DNA from 2 places in the Streptomyces finlayi genome. Region 1 is predicted to be linked to the other one. Evidence: predicted binding sites of a transcription regulator. Region 1 holds the regulator's gene; the other holds the start of a gene.

What was found. Region 1 encodes HspR, which represses chaperone genes until heat shock. Its sites were predicted from a motif close to TTGAGNNNNNNNNNCTCAA; they were not measured.
Region 2: a site for HspR is predicted at 4,291-4,309, ahead of lon (endopeptidase La). Genes of this name have one in related genera too.

Annotation. Positions count from the first base shown of each region.
Region 1 covers NZ_CP045702.1:4,058,049-4,065,343, reverse strand. The annotation lists gene clpB (ATP-dependent chaperone ClpB) at 1-1,525, opposite strand, end outside; gene F0344_RS18825 (pyridoxamine 5'-phosphate oxidase family protein) at 1,698-2,099, shown strand; gene F0344_RS18820 ((2Fe-2S)-binding protein) at 2,211-2,531, opposite strand; gene F0344_RS18815 (hypothetical protein) at 2,528-2,716, opposite strand; gene F0344_RS18810 (helix-turn-helix transcriptional regulator) at 2,893-3,897, shown strand; gene F0344_RS18805 (heat shock protein transcriptional repressor HspR) at 4,387-4,839, opposite strand; gene dnaJ (molecular chaperone DnaJ) at 4,841-6,031, opposite strand; gene grpE (nucleotide exchange factor GrpE) at 6,125-6,772, opposite strand; gene dnaK (molecular chaperone DnaK) at 6,769-7,295, opposite strand, start outside.
Region 2 covers NZ_CP045702.1:2,309,151-2,316,445, forward strand. The annotation lists gene F0344_RS10375 (IS1182 family transposase) at 1-177, shown strand, start outside; gene F0344_RS10380 (MarR family winged helix-turn-helix transcriptional regulator) at 274-771, opposite strand; gene F0344_RS10385 (polysaccharide deacetylase family protein) at 1,062-1,742, shown strand; gene lon (endopeptidase La) at 1,845-4,268, opposite strand; gene F0344_RS10395 (isochorismatase family protein) at 4,394-4,978, shown strand; partial or broken gene F0344_RS10400 (RNA polymerase sigma factor) at 5,043-5,300, shown strand; gene F0344_RS10405 (spermidine synthase) at 5,518-6,195, shown strand; gene F0344_RS10410 (response regulator transcription factor) at 6,438-7,175, shown strand; gene F0344_RS10415 (HAMP domain-containing sensor histidine kinase) at 7,172-7,295, shown strand, end outside.

The sequences.
Region 1 (7,295 bases):
GGATCTCCCCGTAGAGCAGCTTGGACGCGGTGTCGAAGTCCCCGTCGCGCTGGGCACGCTCGGCCTGGCCGCGCAGGTCGTCGAGGCGTTCCTTCAGCTCACCGACACGGTTGAGCCCTTCCTTCTCCTTCTCCCAGCGGGCCGTGAGGCCGCGCAGCTCCTCCTCCTTGTCGGCGAGGTCGCGGCGGAGCTTCTCCAGTCGCTGCTTGGACGCGGGGTCTGGCTCGTTCTTGAGCGCCAGCTCCTCCATCCGCAGCCGGTCGACGGCGCGCTGGAGTTCGTCGATCTCCAGGGGTGAGGAGTCGATCTCCATGCGGAGCCGGGAGGCGGCCTCGTCGACCAGGTCGATGGCCTTGTCGGGCAGGAAGCGCGAGGTGATGTAGCGGTCGGAGAGGGCCGCGGCGGCGACCAGCGCGGAGTCCGCGATGGAGACCTTGTGGTGCGCCTCGTACCGGCCCTTGAGCCCGCGCAGGATCGCGATGGTGTCCTCGACGGAGGGCTCGGCGACCAGGACCTGCTGGAAGCGGCGCTCCAGGGCGGGGTCCTTCTCGATCCGCTCGCGGTACTCGTCGAGCGTGGTCGCGCCGACCATGCGCAGTTCGCCGCGGGCGAGCATCGGCTTGAGCATGTTGCCCGCGTCCATCGCGGAGTCCCCGCCGGCGCCGGCCCCGACCACGGTGTGGAGTTCGTCGATGAAGGTGATGATCTGGCCTTCGCTCTCCTTGATCTCGGAGAGGACGGTCTTCAGCCGCTCCTCGAACTCGCCGCGGTACTTGGCGCCGGCGACCATCGCACCGAGGTCGAGCGAGACGAGCCGCTTGTTCTTGAGGCTCTCGGGAACGTCGCCCTTGACGATGCGCTGGGCGAGCCCTTCGACGACGGCGGTCTTGCCGACGCCGGGCTCACCGATGAGCACGGGGTTGTTCTTCGTACGCCGCGACAGCACCTGGACGACGCGACGGATCTCCTGGTCCCGGCCGATGACGGGGTCGAGCTTGCCCGCCCTGGCCGCGGCCGTGAAATCCGTGCCGAACTTCTCCAGGGCCTTGTACTGACCCTCCGGGTCGGGTGTGGTCACCCGTCGCCCTCCCCTGCTCTTCTCGAACGCGTCCAGCAGCTTCTTCGCACCGGCACCCTTCTGGGTGAGGATCTCACCGGCGCGGCCGCCCTTGGACGCGATGCCGATCAGCAGGTGCTCGGTGGAGAGGTAGTCGTCGCCGAGCTCCTTCGCGCGCTGTGCGGCGTCGGCGATGACGGCCAGGAGCTCGCGGTTGGGCTGCGGGGGCGCGACGGTGGAGCCGGTGACGCTCGGCTGGGCCCCGAGGAGCCGTTCGGCCGCTTCGCGTACGGCCACCTGGTCGGCCTCGACGGCCGCCAGCAGGTCGGTGATGTTCTCGTTGTCCTCGCCCGAGAGCAGGGCGAGCAGCAGATGTCCAGGAGTCAGGTCGGGGTGCCCGTCCTTCACGGCCCGGTTGGTGGCCGCGTTGAGGGCGTCCCGGCTCTTGTTGGTCAGCTCGGCGTCCACGTGCGCTCTCTCCTCCGTGCGATGGGCGGTATGCCGTGTCGGTCGTTAATAAAGTTGAGCGTACTCCGCTCAAGACGAAAACGGGACCGCCACCCGGGCCCGTTTCGAGTGAACCGCCCGCCACATGGCCCCGCCACCGCACCACGGCGTCCCGGCTGCCTACGCTTGGACCATGCACGATGTACGCAGTCCCAGCCCCGAGTACCTCGCCTTCTGGCGCGAGCGCCACGTATGCACGCTGACGACGCTCCGCCCCGACGGCACCCCGCACGTGGTGCCCGTCGGCGTGACGTACGACCCCGAGGCCGGGCTCGCCCGGGTCATCACGAGCAAGGGCAGCCGTAAGGTCGCCAACGTCCTGGCCGTCGCGCCGGGAAAGGCACGGGTCGCGGTCTGCCAGATGGAGAAGGCGCGCTGGGCGACGCTGGAGGGCGTCGCGACGATCCGCACGGAGCAGGACGTCGTCGACGACGCGGTACGCCGTTACGCGCAGCGCTACGAGCGCACACCGAGGCCCAACCCGGAACGGGTCGTCATCGAGATCGCCCTGGACCGGGCACTCGGAAGAGTCTGAACCGCCCCGGCGTCATGGCCCCGGGCAGCACAACGGCGCCATCGTGTTCAGGTCACGATGGCGCCGCTGTGTGGGGGAAGCGCCTGAACGATATGGAACGACGGGGGTCGTTCAGGCACTGCGGGGGGTGGCGGAGATGGCTTCAGGTTCGAACAGCTCGTGGTCCCGCTGATCGAGATTGACGAAGATCATGCCGTACCTCACGGCACAGCGGACCGGTTGCGGAGCACCCCGGGGCCGGCGAAGACAGCGATAGGCGCGGACGTCCTCGCCCTCTTCCATCACGACGACGATCGGCTCACCGAACAGGGTGACCATCACCGAGTCACCACGGCGGGGGAGTGCCGTGAGCAGATCGATGAAGTGCCACCCGGAGCGATAGGCCGTGGCCATCTCGCGCCGGAAGGTGCGGTCGTCCGGCGGGGTGGTCATGCGCCGGACCCGCGCTTCGGAACGGTGTCCCAGGCCAGATCGGGCGGCAGTGCCGAACTGGTGGCTCCGTCGGTCGTCCTGGCCGGTGCGCTGTCCCACGCCAGATCCGGCGGCGGCGCGGCCTGGGCGTAGGAGTTCGACGCCCCCGCGGGCCCGCCTCCCCAAGCCGGACCCAGGGCACTCATCGCCCCGAATGTCAGCCCGGCGGAGAAGGCCGCGGCAAGCACCGAGCGAAGCATTCTGTTACCCATAGTTGGCTTCGTCCTCACTTCCAAGGTTTCCTCTCCCCCGCATGACAAGACGATTGCTCATCCAGGCACGTCAATGCCACAGAACCGATGCATCATGTTCCTGCTGATGCATGTTCCTGGGGGGTGGAGAATTGACTACAAACGGTGCAAACGTGACACATCCACACCCTGTCAGTTCCCTGTGCGACGAAGGAGCGCGGCTGTACGCAAGCGCGCTCAGCGTAGGCAAGATCGCGCGGACCGAGGTAGGCCTCGCTCCATGCCTGCTGGAGTTCGCCCTCCTGCACCCCGACCCGGACGACCCGACATGGCTCCGTCCCGTACCGCCGTCGGCGGCTCTCACCCAGCGCCTTCACCCCATCGAACGGGAGATCCAGGACCGCCGTCGCCTTTCGGTGGAGCTCACCGAAGCCTTCGAGCCTTTCATGGCCATCAGCGCGCAGACGCCGCCGATCACCCATGCGATCACTGTGCTCGAAGGCATCGACCGGATCAACGCCTCGATCGAACTCGCCCTGACCGAGTGCCGGTCGGAGGTCCTCACGATCCAGCCGGGCGGCGGGCGCAGCGAGGACGCGCTCAACACCGCACTGGAACGCGGGAGCATGCTCACCCAGCGCGGTGTGAGCATGCGGACGCTCTACCAGCACACCGTCCGCCACAGCCACGGGACCCTCAACTACGCGGCCCGCATGGCGGAGGGGAAGGTGGAGATACGCACGCTCGAAGAGCTCATAGAACGCCTCATGATCTTCGATCACACGGTCGCCTTCATACCCGCCACCGACGACCGCCGCGTGGCACTCGAACTGAGGCACCCCGGCATCGTCGAATACCTCGTCAAGGTGTTCGACCAGTTCTGGCAACGCGCCGTCCCCCTGCAGGAACCGATCCCGTACGACCCCAGCCCCTCGGGCATCTCCGGCGTACAGCACTCCATCGCCAAGCTGCTCATCGAGGGCCACGTCGACGAGGCGATCGCCCGCCGGCTGGGTATGAACGTACGCACCTGCCGCTCCCACATCGCCAAGCTGAGCACTTCACTCGGCAGCAACAGCCGCGCCCAACTCGGCTACCTGATCGCCCGGTCAGGAATCCTGGACCAGCATTCCTGACCGGGAGAGTTCCCGGCTCCCCCGACGGGTCCTGATCCATCTCGACGACGGATCGCCCGCGCCGAACTCGCCCCCGCTCCCTGCCTCCAGAGATGCTCTGGGCGCAGGCCACTCCCTTCGTGAGCAGCTTCCGGCCACCGCCCCCGGCATCCTCACAGCCGTCCAGCACAAGCTCGGCACCAGCGTCCATACCTGCCGCGCCCGCATCGCACCCATCTGGGCGCGCTCCTCGTCCAGTCGGGCCTGGTCGAAACCGTGGGCGCGCCCACGCAGGAGGCCCGCCACCCGGAACGAGCCGGGTGACGGGCCTCCTGAGGGACGGCGCCGCTAGGTCCTGTCTGGAGTTCCCCCGCGGCGTCGCGGCGTCCGGCACCGCCGCCTCCGGCGTTGTCGTCAGTCGCGAGGGCTCCGCCATCGCTCCCTCCTCCGCCTTGGATTCGACGGCACCGGACGCCGCTCCTTCTCCCGCGCTGGAACTCCAGACAGAACCTAGTCCGTGACCCGCTTGGGCCTGGGACGCCACACCACCAGCGCACTCGCCTGCTGCACGTCCTGGTAGGGGACCAGGTCGCGGCGGTACGAGGCGTGCACCTGGGCCTCGCGTTGCTGCATGGCCACCGCCGCCCCGTCGACCGCGGCGGAGAGTTCGGCGACGCGCTGCTGGAGCGCGGCGACCTGGTTCTCCAACTCGATGATGCGCTTGATACCGGCCAGGTTGATGCCCTCGTCCTGCGACAACTGCTGCACCGTGCGCAGCAGTTCGATGTCGCGGGCCGAGTAGCGCCTGCCGCGCCCGGCGGTGCGGTCCGGAGAGACCAGGCCGAGGCGGTCGTACTGGCGTAGCGTCTGCGGGTGCAGGCCCGAGAGCTGGGCCGCGATCGAGATCACGTACACCGGTGATTCGTCGGTCAGCTGGTACGGGTTACGTCGACGGCCGTCCACCTCAAGCTCCCTTCGCAGCCTGGAACAGCTCCGCCCGCGGGTCCTCCTCCGCGGTCGCCTTCCGGTATGCCTCCAGTGCCTCCCGGGCCTCGGGTGCGAGGTCCTTGGGCACTGCCACCTCCACGGTGACCAGCAGGTCGCCGCGGGTGCCGTCCTTGCGGACGGCGCCCTTGCCGCGGGCGCGCATCGTACGCCCGTTGGGGGTGCCGGCCGGAAGCTTCAGGGTGACCGGGGGGCCGCCGAGCGTCGGGACCCTCACCTCGCCGCCGAGTGCCGCCTCCGTGAAGGCGATCGGCACGGTGACCGTGAGGTTGTCGCCCTTGCGGCCGAAGACGGGGTGGGCGTCGACGTGGACGACGACGTACAGGTCGCCGGCCGGTCCGCCGCGCTCACCCTGACCGCCCTTGCCGCGCAGCCGGATCCGCTGGCCGTCCAGGACGCCCGCGGGAATCCTGACCTGCATGGTGCGGGCCGACTTCGCCCGTCCGCTGCCCTTGCAGACCTCGCAGGGGTCCTCGGCGATGAGGCCGCGGCCCTTGCAGTCCACACAGGGGTCGGTGAGCGAGAAGCCACCGCCGCTGCCGCGCGACACCTGTCCGGTGCCGACGCAGGTCGGACAGACCCTCGGGGTGCCGTTCTTGTCGCCGGTGCCCGAACACGCCTTGCAGGGAGCCTGGCTGGACATCCGCAGCGGGACCGTGGCCCCGTCGACCGCCTCGGTGAAGCTGAGCGTCACCTCGGACTCGATGTCCTGACCGCGCCGGGGCTGCACACGGGTACCGGCGCCGCCGCGGTTGAAGAGGCCGCCGAAGACGTCTCCCAGACCGCCGCCGCCGCCGCCGAAACCGCCCGCGCCGCCGGGCTGACCGCCGCCCGGGGCGCCTCCGAAGAGGTCGCCCAGGTCGAAGTTGAAGTTGCCCCCCGCGCCGCCGGGACCCGCCCGGTAGCCTCCGCTGCCGAAGAGCGCGCGGGCTTCGTCGTACTCCTTGCGCTTCTTGCTGTCGCCGAGGATGTCGTTCGCCTCGGAGATCTCCTTGAAGCGCTCCTCCGCCTTGGCGTCACCCTTGTTGGCGTCCGGGTGGAACTCGCGGGCGAGCTTCCGGTACGCCTTCTTGACCTCGGCGTCGGTGGCGTCCTTGGGGACGCCGAGAACCTTGTAGTAGTCCTTCTCGACGAAGTCCTTCGTGCTCATCGACGTCCCTCCTTCCGGACGATCGGCCGAGGAGCCCGCCCTGGGGCCGGGCTCCTGGCCGGTCGGTGTGCACCGAGGTGGTCGGACTGAATGTCAGACCTCCTCCGTGCCACCGCTCTCCTCGTCGTCTGTCTGCTCTTCCTTCGCCGCCGACGTGGCACCGGGCTGCGGCTCGGCCACGGCCACCCGCGCGGGGCGGATGGTGCGCTCGCCGATGCGGTACCCCGGCTGCAGGATCGCCACGCAGGTGTCCTCGGTGACGTCCGGCGCGTACGAGTGCATCAGGGCCTCGTGGATCGTCGGGTCGAAGGGCTCGCCCTCCTTGCCGAACTGCTGGAGGCCCAGCTTCGCGACGACCGTCTCGAGCGATTCGGCCACCGACTTGAAGCCGCCGACCAGCTCGCCGTGTTCCCGCGCGCGGCCGATGTCGTCGAGCACGGGCAGGAGCTCGGACAGGAGACCCGCGACCGCGATCTCCTTGACCGTGACCCGGTCCCGCTCGACGCGACGACGGTAGTTCTGGTATTCGGCCTGGAGCCGCTGGAGATCGGCCGTACGCTCGTTGAGCGCCATACGGACCTGGTCCAGCTGCGCTGTCAGACCCGCGGTCTGTACTGAGTCCCCGGCCGGGGACGCTTCCTCCTCCGGAGAGGGGGTGGCGTCCTTCGGCTCAGCTCCGTCAGGGGTGGTGTCGGAGGGGACGTCAGGCTTCTCCTCGAAGCCCGGAGTCTCCTCGGTCACACCGCACCGCCCTTGGAGTCCTTCTCGTCGTCGACGATCTCGGCGTCGACGACATCGTCACCGTCGGCCTGACCGGCGCCCGGAGCGTCCGCACCCGGCGTCGCACCCTCGGACTGGGTGTTGGCGTACATCGCCTGGCCCAGCTTCTGGGAGACGGCCGCGACCTTCTCGGTGGCGGTACGGATCTCGGCGGTGTCCTCGCCCTTGAGCTTTTCCTTCAGCTCGGTGAGGGACTCCTCGACCTCCGTCCTGACGTCGGCCGGAACCTTGTCCTCGTTGTCCTTGAGGAACTTCTCCGTCTGGTAGACGAGCTGCTCGCCCTGGTTACGGGACTCGGCGGCCTCGCGACGGCGGTGGTCCTCGTCCGCGTACTGCTCGGCCTCTTCGCGCATCCGGTTGACCTCGTCCTTCGGCAGCGAGGAGCCACCGGTGACGGTCATCTTCTGCTCCTTGCCGGTGCCGAGGTCCTTGGCAGCGACGTGCATGATGCCGTTGGCGTCGATGTCGAACGCGACCTCGATCT
Region 2 (7,295 bases), 1.7 Mb from region 1:
GAACGGGCCATCGCCTGGCTCGTCGCACGGGGCAACCGCAGAGTGCCCTACCGCGGCGTCCTGAAGAACGACACCTGGCTCCACCACCGCGCAGCAGCCCTCAACCTCCGCCGACTGATCCACCTCGGACTCACCCGAACCGGCGACACCTGGGCCCTCACCCCGCCCACCGCATAGCGAAAGGGCCGCCCGGCCCACGGCCGGACAGCCCCCACACAAGATCTTCAGCAGCTTTCTAGGAGCTGCCGTGCGGAAGGCCGGGCTCGCGCCGGTTCAGTCCTCGGCCCGCGCGTTCAGCTGGTGCAGCAGCCGCGCCAGTTCGGCGACCTCGGCTCGGTCCCAGTCGGCGAGCTTGCGTACGTAGCGGTCGCGGCGGGCGTCCCGGACGCTCCGGAAGCGGGCGAGTCCCTCGTCGGTGAGGTGGACGAGCCAGGCGCGGCCGTCGGCCGGGTCGGGTTCACGGGCCACCAGGCCGAGCGCCTCCAGGGCGCGCAGCTGGCGGCTCATGGTCGCCTTGCCGACGCCGATGTAGCCGGCGAGATCGGTGGCCCGCTGCGGGCCGGCCGACTCCAGCCGTACGAGGAGTCCGTAGGCGGCGGACTCCAGATCCGGGTGCACCTCGCGGGCCATCTCGCCGGAACTGGCCCGCGCCCGGCGCAGGAACACGGCCAACTCCCGTTCCAGGGACAGGAATTCCTGGTCCGCACCACTCCCGCCGACCGCGCCGGGTTCACTCCCGCGTTCACTCCCGTGCACGTCAGCACCCCTCATACGCATTCCCGCCGATGAAAGCTTCCCTGGCCGTCGGCCATCGCCGCAGCCCGGTCAGTATTTCCCAGTTCCCCAGGGAACCGCCCGGCCGCTCCGCCCGGCCCGACGGCCCGAGGCACCTCTATACACTCTATGTATACGCGTTATGTATAGTCCTCGGCGTGCCGCACAGCCCGTGCGCGGCCGGCCTTGAGGAGTGACCTGCTGTGCCCAGAAAGACGACGTCGTCCGGTTCCGGGTTGGCTGCCGTACTGGTGACCGCGCTCACACTGGCGCTCAGTGGCTGCTCGATGGAGACCACGGCGCCCGGTTCGGCACGCCAGGACGCGGCGTCCGACGCCAAGGGCTCGTTCGGGCAGGTCGACTGCCGCAAGGCGAAGTGCATAGCGCTGACCTTCGACGCGGGTCCCGCCGAGGACACCCCGCGGCTCCTGGACACACTCAAGGAGAAGAAGGTGCCCGCGACCTTCTTCCTGCTCGGCAAGAAGCACGTGACCAAGTACCCCGACACCGTGCGGCGCATCGAAGCCGAGGGACACGAGGTGGCCAACCACACCTGGTCGCACGAGATCCTGACCGACCGGACGCCCGCCGAGATACGGGCCGAGCTGGAGAAGACACAGGACGCCATCGCGGCGATCACCGGCAGGAAGCCACGGCTGATGCGTCCGCCGCAGGGCCGCACCGACGACAAGGTCTCCGAGGTCTGCGAGGAACTGGGTCTGTCGCAGATCCTGTGGAGCGCGACCGCGAAGGACTACTCCACGAACGACTCCGCGCTGATCAGGAAGCGGATTCTCGACCAGGCGGGCAAGGACGGCGTCATCCTGCTGCACGACATATACAAGGGCACCGTGCCCGCCGTGCCGGGCATCATCGACGCGCTGAAGAAGCGCGGCTACACCTTCGTGACGGTCCCCCAGCTGATGGCTCCCGCGGAGCCCGTGCCGGGCACGGTCTACCGGCCGTAGGCGCGGAGCCCGTGGCAGCGGAACGGCCCGCCCTCCCCTCCGGGAGAACGGGCCGTCCGTACCGGCCGTGCACGTCATGCCACGCCCGTCACTGCATGACACTCACACCGCGGCCGGGACCCTCTGCTCCCGGAGCCCGGCCGAGGCCGGGGCGAGGGCGATCTCCAGCACCTGGCGGACGTCCGTCACCGGGTGGACCTCCAGACCGTCGAGGACCTCGGCCGGCACGTCGTCCAGGTCGGCCTCGTTCCGCTTGGGGATCACCACGGTCGTGATCCCGGCGCGGTGCGCGGCCAGCAGCTTCTGCTTCAGGCCGCCGATCGGCAGCACCCGTCCGGTCAGCGACACCTCGCCGGTCATCGCCACATCCGTACGGACCTGCCGGCCGGACAGCAGGGAGGCCAGCGCCGTCGTCATCGTGATTCCGGCACTCGGACCGTCCTTGGGCACCGCACCCGCCGGGAAGTGGATGTGCACCCCGCGGTCCTTGAGATCCGCGACCGGCAGTTCCAGCTCGGCGCCGTGCGACCGCAGGAAGCTCAGTGCGATCTGCGCGGACTCCTTCATGACGTCACCGAGCTGACCCGTCAGGGTCAGTCCGGACGCCCCGGTCTCAGGGTCGGCCAGCGAAGCCTCGACGAACAGCACGTCACCACCCGCGCCGGTCACCGCCAGCCCGGTCGCCACGCCCGGCACCGCGGTGCGGCGCTCGGCCGGGTCCTGTGCGGACTCGGGTACGTGGTGCGGGCGCCCGATCAGGCTCCGCAGATCCTCGTCGGTGACGGTGAACGGCAGCTCGCGCTCGCCCAGTTCGTGCTGGGCCGCGACCTTGCGGAGCAGCCGGGCGACGGCCCGCTCCAGGTTGCGGACGCCGGCCTCACGGGTGTACTCGCCGGCCAGCCTGCGCAGCGCGGACTCGTCGAGCGTGACCTCTTCCCGCTCCAGACCGGCCCGCTCCAGCTGGCGCGGGAGCAGGTGGTCGCGGGCGATGACGACCTTCTCGTCCTCGGTGTACCCGTCCAGCCTGACCAGCTCCATCCGGTCGAGCAGGGCCTCCGGGATGGCGTCCAGCACGTTCGCCGTCGCCAGGAAGACGACGTCGCTGAGGTCGAGTTCGACCTCCAGGTAGTGGTCGCGGAACGTGTGGTTCTGCGCCGGGTCGAGGACCTCGAGGAGGGCGGCGGCCGGGTCGCCCCGGAAGTCCGAGCCGACCTTGTCGATCTCGTCGAGCAGGACGACCGGGTTCATCGAACCGGCCTCCTTGATGGCGCGGACGATCCGTCCGGGCAGGGCGCCGACGTACGTACGCCGGTGGCCCCTGATCTCCGCCTCGTCCCGGACACCGCCGAGTGCGACGCGGACGAACTTGCGGCCCATGGAGTGCGCGACGCTCTCACCGAGTGAGGTCTTCCCGACCCCGGGCGGACCCACCAGCGCCAGCACGGCGCCGCCGCGCCGGCCGCCGACGACACCCAGGCCGCGGTCGGCGCGCCGCTTGCGCACCGCCAGGTACTCGGTGATCCGCTCCTTCACGTCCTGGAGTCCCGCGTGCTCGGCGTCGAGGACGCGCTGGGCGCCCGGGATGTCGTACGCGTCCTCGGTCCGCTCGTTCCACGGCAGTTCCAGGACGGTGTCGAGCCAGGTCCTGATCCAGGAGCCCTCGGGGCTCTGGTCGGAGGAGCGCTCCAGCTTGCCGACCTCCTTGAGCGCGGCCTCGCGGACGTGCTGGGGAAGGTCGGCGGCCTCGACACGGGCCCGGTAGTCGTCGGACTCGTCCTCCGGGTCCCCGTTGAGCTCGGAGAGCTCCTTGCGTACGGCGTCGAGCTGGCGCCGCAGCAGGAATTCGCGCTGCTGCTTGTCGACGCCCTCCTGGACGTCCTTGGCGATGGACTCGGCCACGTCCTGCTCGGCGAGGTGCTCGCCGAGCCACTGGATGGCGAGCTTCAACCGGGCGACCGCGTCGGCGGTCTCCAGGAGCCGCACCTTCTGGGCGGTGGTCAGGAAGGGTGAGTAGCCGGAATTGTCGGCGAGCGCGGAGATGTCGTCGATCTGCTGCACCCGGTCCACGACCTGCCAGGCCCCGCGCTTCTTCAGCCAGCTGGTGGCGAGTGCCTTGTACTCCGTGACCAGTTCCGCCGCGGAGCCGGGCAGGGGATCGGGGACGAGCACGTCGACCTTGGTCCCCTCCACCCAGAGCGCTCCGCCGGGCCCACTGGTCCCGGCACCGATCCGCACCCGGTCACGGGCCCGGATGAGCGCACCCGGGTCCCCGTCCGAGAGCCGGCCGACCTGCTCGACGGTGCCGAGGACGCCGGTCCCCGCGTAGGTCCCGTCGATACGCGGGACGAGCAGCACCTCGGGCTTGCCGCCACCGGCGCGCGCGGCGGCCTGCGCGGCCTCCACGGCGGCCCGTACCTCCGTGTCCGACAGATCGAGCGGCACCACCATTCCGGGCAGCACCACCTCGTCGTCGAGCGGCAGGACAGGCAGATCGATCGGTGTGAACGCTTTGGACTCCTTAGCCATGATCTCCCCTTCGGCAGTCAAGTTGAGCTATGCCGACTCAATGCTCCTGAGCGCCTGAATGTTCCCCAAGTCTTGTTCGCTCGCAGCGATCACTCACCTGGGGCCCGGTTCGCGATGATGGCGCCATGACCCTCTCCGGCTCTCCCCTCCAGGCCCTCCTCGTCGTGGACGTGCAGTCCGCCTTCGTCAGCGGGGCGGGCGCGGTGCCCGGGGCGGCCCTGCTCCTGGACCGGACCACCGGCCTGATCGCACGGGCCCGTGCGAGCGGGGCGCTCGTCGTCCACATCCAGAACGACGGGCCCACCGGAGCGGGCGACGAGCCCCACACCCCGGGCTGGGAACTCCACCTCCCGGTCGGGACAGGCCCCGGCGAGTCCGTCGTGCGCAAGTCGCAGGACGACGGCTTCGAGGGCACCACGCTGGGCGGCCTGCTGGTCGGCCACGGGGTGCGGGGGCTCGTCGTCTGCGGCTTGATGTCCGAGATGTGCGTCCAGGCCACGGCCCGTGGAGCCCTGGCGCGCGACTATCGAGTTGTCCTCCCGTACGACGCCCACGCGACGTACAACATTCCGGCGGCCCGAGGAATCAGTGAGGAGATCCCCGCGGCCGCGGCATCACGGGTCGCGGCGTGGGCCATCAGTAACGAGGCCGAGGTCACCACGGCCGCCGCGGACGTCACGTTCGCGCCCCTGCTCCCACCGGTCCGCTGAACCCCGGGGCACCGAAGAGCGGGACCGGTGAACCGGACGCCGTCCGGCCGTCGATAGAGCAGGTGTGAGGCTGCTGCGCCCTTCGGGGGCCGATGGGGACGACGAGGACGGCGCGCTGCTGCGTGCCGTCGCTCAAGGCGACGCGAGCGCGCTCGGCGCGCTCTACGACCGGCACGCGGGCTGGCTCCACGCCCGGCTGAGCCGGCGGTGCGGGGACCCGGAGACCGTGCGGGAGGTACTGCAGGACACCTTCGTCACGGCCTGGCAGTCCGCGGGCTCGCACCGGGGTACGAAGGTCGGCGGCTGGCTGTGGGTGATAGCGCCGTCGGAGCGGTCGCCTGCTATCTCCTCGCCCTGGCCGGAACGTTCGCGGCGACCTGGCCGTACATCGGGGCGGGCCGCCCTTCGTTCACGCTCGCGCTCGCGGACGTCTGTTTCCTGGGCCGCGGTCTCCGCAATTCGCTGGTCCCGGGCCGCCGGTCACGCAAGGATGGTCGGTCGACCCGACCGTCACCACAGGAGACCGGAGAGCCCACGTCATGTCCGCCGGCACCGCCCCCGTCACACTCGACCGCCGCGAAGGACCGTTCGGCGAAGTCGTTCTGCGTGAGCGCGGGGACGACTTCGAGATCATCGCCAACGGGTGTTTCCTCATGGACACCTCCGACGGACGGTCCGAGCGGCTGCTGATCGACGCGGCGCTCGCGGCGCTGCCCGCCGGGCGCACCGCCCCGGCCGTACTCATCGGCGGTCTCGGCGTCGGGTTCTCGCTCGTGCGGGCCGCCGGGGAGGAGCGCTGGGGGCGGATCGTCGTCGTCGAGCGGGAACAGGCGATCGTGGACTGGCACCGGCAGGGGCCGCTGGACCGGATCTCGGGACCTGCGCTGGCCGATCCGCGGACCGAGATCGTGCAGGAGGACCTCGTCGCCCACCTCCTTACGACCACGGAGCGTTACGACGCCCTGTGCCTGGACATCGACAACGGCCCCGACTGGACCGTCACGGAAGACAACGGAAGCCTCTATTCCGCGGCCGGTCTCGCGGTCTGCAAGGAGCGCCTCACGCCGGGCGGAGTCCTCGCCGTCTGGTCCGCGCAGCCCTCGTCCGCCTTCGAGCAGTCGATGCGGTATGCCGGATTCAGCGCGGTACGCACTGAAGAAGTAGCCGTTGCCCGAGGTGTGCCGGACGTGGTCCATCTCGCACTGCGGACCCACTGAGCCCCCACCGGGTACGCACATCGCCCGTATGCGACGGCCAAGCCAGACAAGGCCGACGATCCGCCCTCCCGGGGCCGCGAACTCCTCACGAAGTCCTCACACGGGGCAACACCCTGCGTAGCCGTGGGCCGTCCGCTGCCTTTACGCTTCTGACCGGCACATGGAATCTCCCACGACATTCACAAGCGAAGACCGTGCCTCCGGGGGGAATGGCTCCCGCGAGAACGGGCAGGGGCGGGGCGATGGAACAGACACACACCACCCACAACGGCGTCGCGGCCACCCCTGGTGCTCAGCGCCGGGTCCTGGTGGTCGAGGACGACTCCACGATCGTTGACGCCATTGCCGCGAGACTCCGGGCCGAGGGCTTTCTCGTACAGACCGCGCTCGACGGCCCCGCGGCCGTCGACGCGGCCGAGGCGTGGCAGCCCGATCTCATGGTGCTCGACATCATGCTCCCCGGCTTCGACGGTCTGGAGGTCTGCCGCCGCGTGCAGGCCCAGCGCCCGGTGCCGGTGCTCATGCTGACGGCGCGCGACGACGAGACCGACATGCTGGTCGGGCTCGGCGTCGGCGCCGACGACTACATGACCAAGCCCTTCTCCATGCGTGAGCTGGCCGCCCGGGTGCACGTCCTGCTGCGCCGGGTGGAACGTGCGGCGCTCGCCGCGGTGACGCCGCGCAGCGGCATCCTGCGCCTCGGCGAGCTGGAGATCGACCACGCGCAGCGCCGGGTCCGGGTGCGGGCGGACGACGTCCACCTCACACCGACCGAGTTCGACCTGCTGGTCTGCCTCGCCAACACGCCGCGCGCCGTGCTCTCGCGGGAGCAGCTGCTGGCCGAGGTCTGGGACTGGGCGGACGCCTCGGGCACCCGGACCGTCGACAGCCACATCAAGGCCCTGCGCCGGAAGATCGGCGCGGAGCGCATCCGTACCGTCCACGGCGTCGGTTACGCGCTGGAGACCTCCGCGCCATGAGCGGCCCCGGCCCCCGGCTGAGGCCGTTCTCCATCAAGGCCAAGCTGGGCACGCTCGTCGTGATCTCGGTGTTCATCACCACCGGCCTGCTGATCGTGGCCCTGCGGACCAGGACCGAGT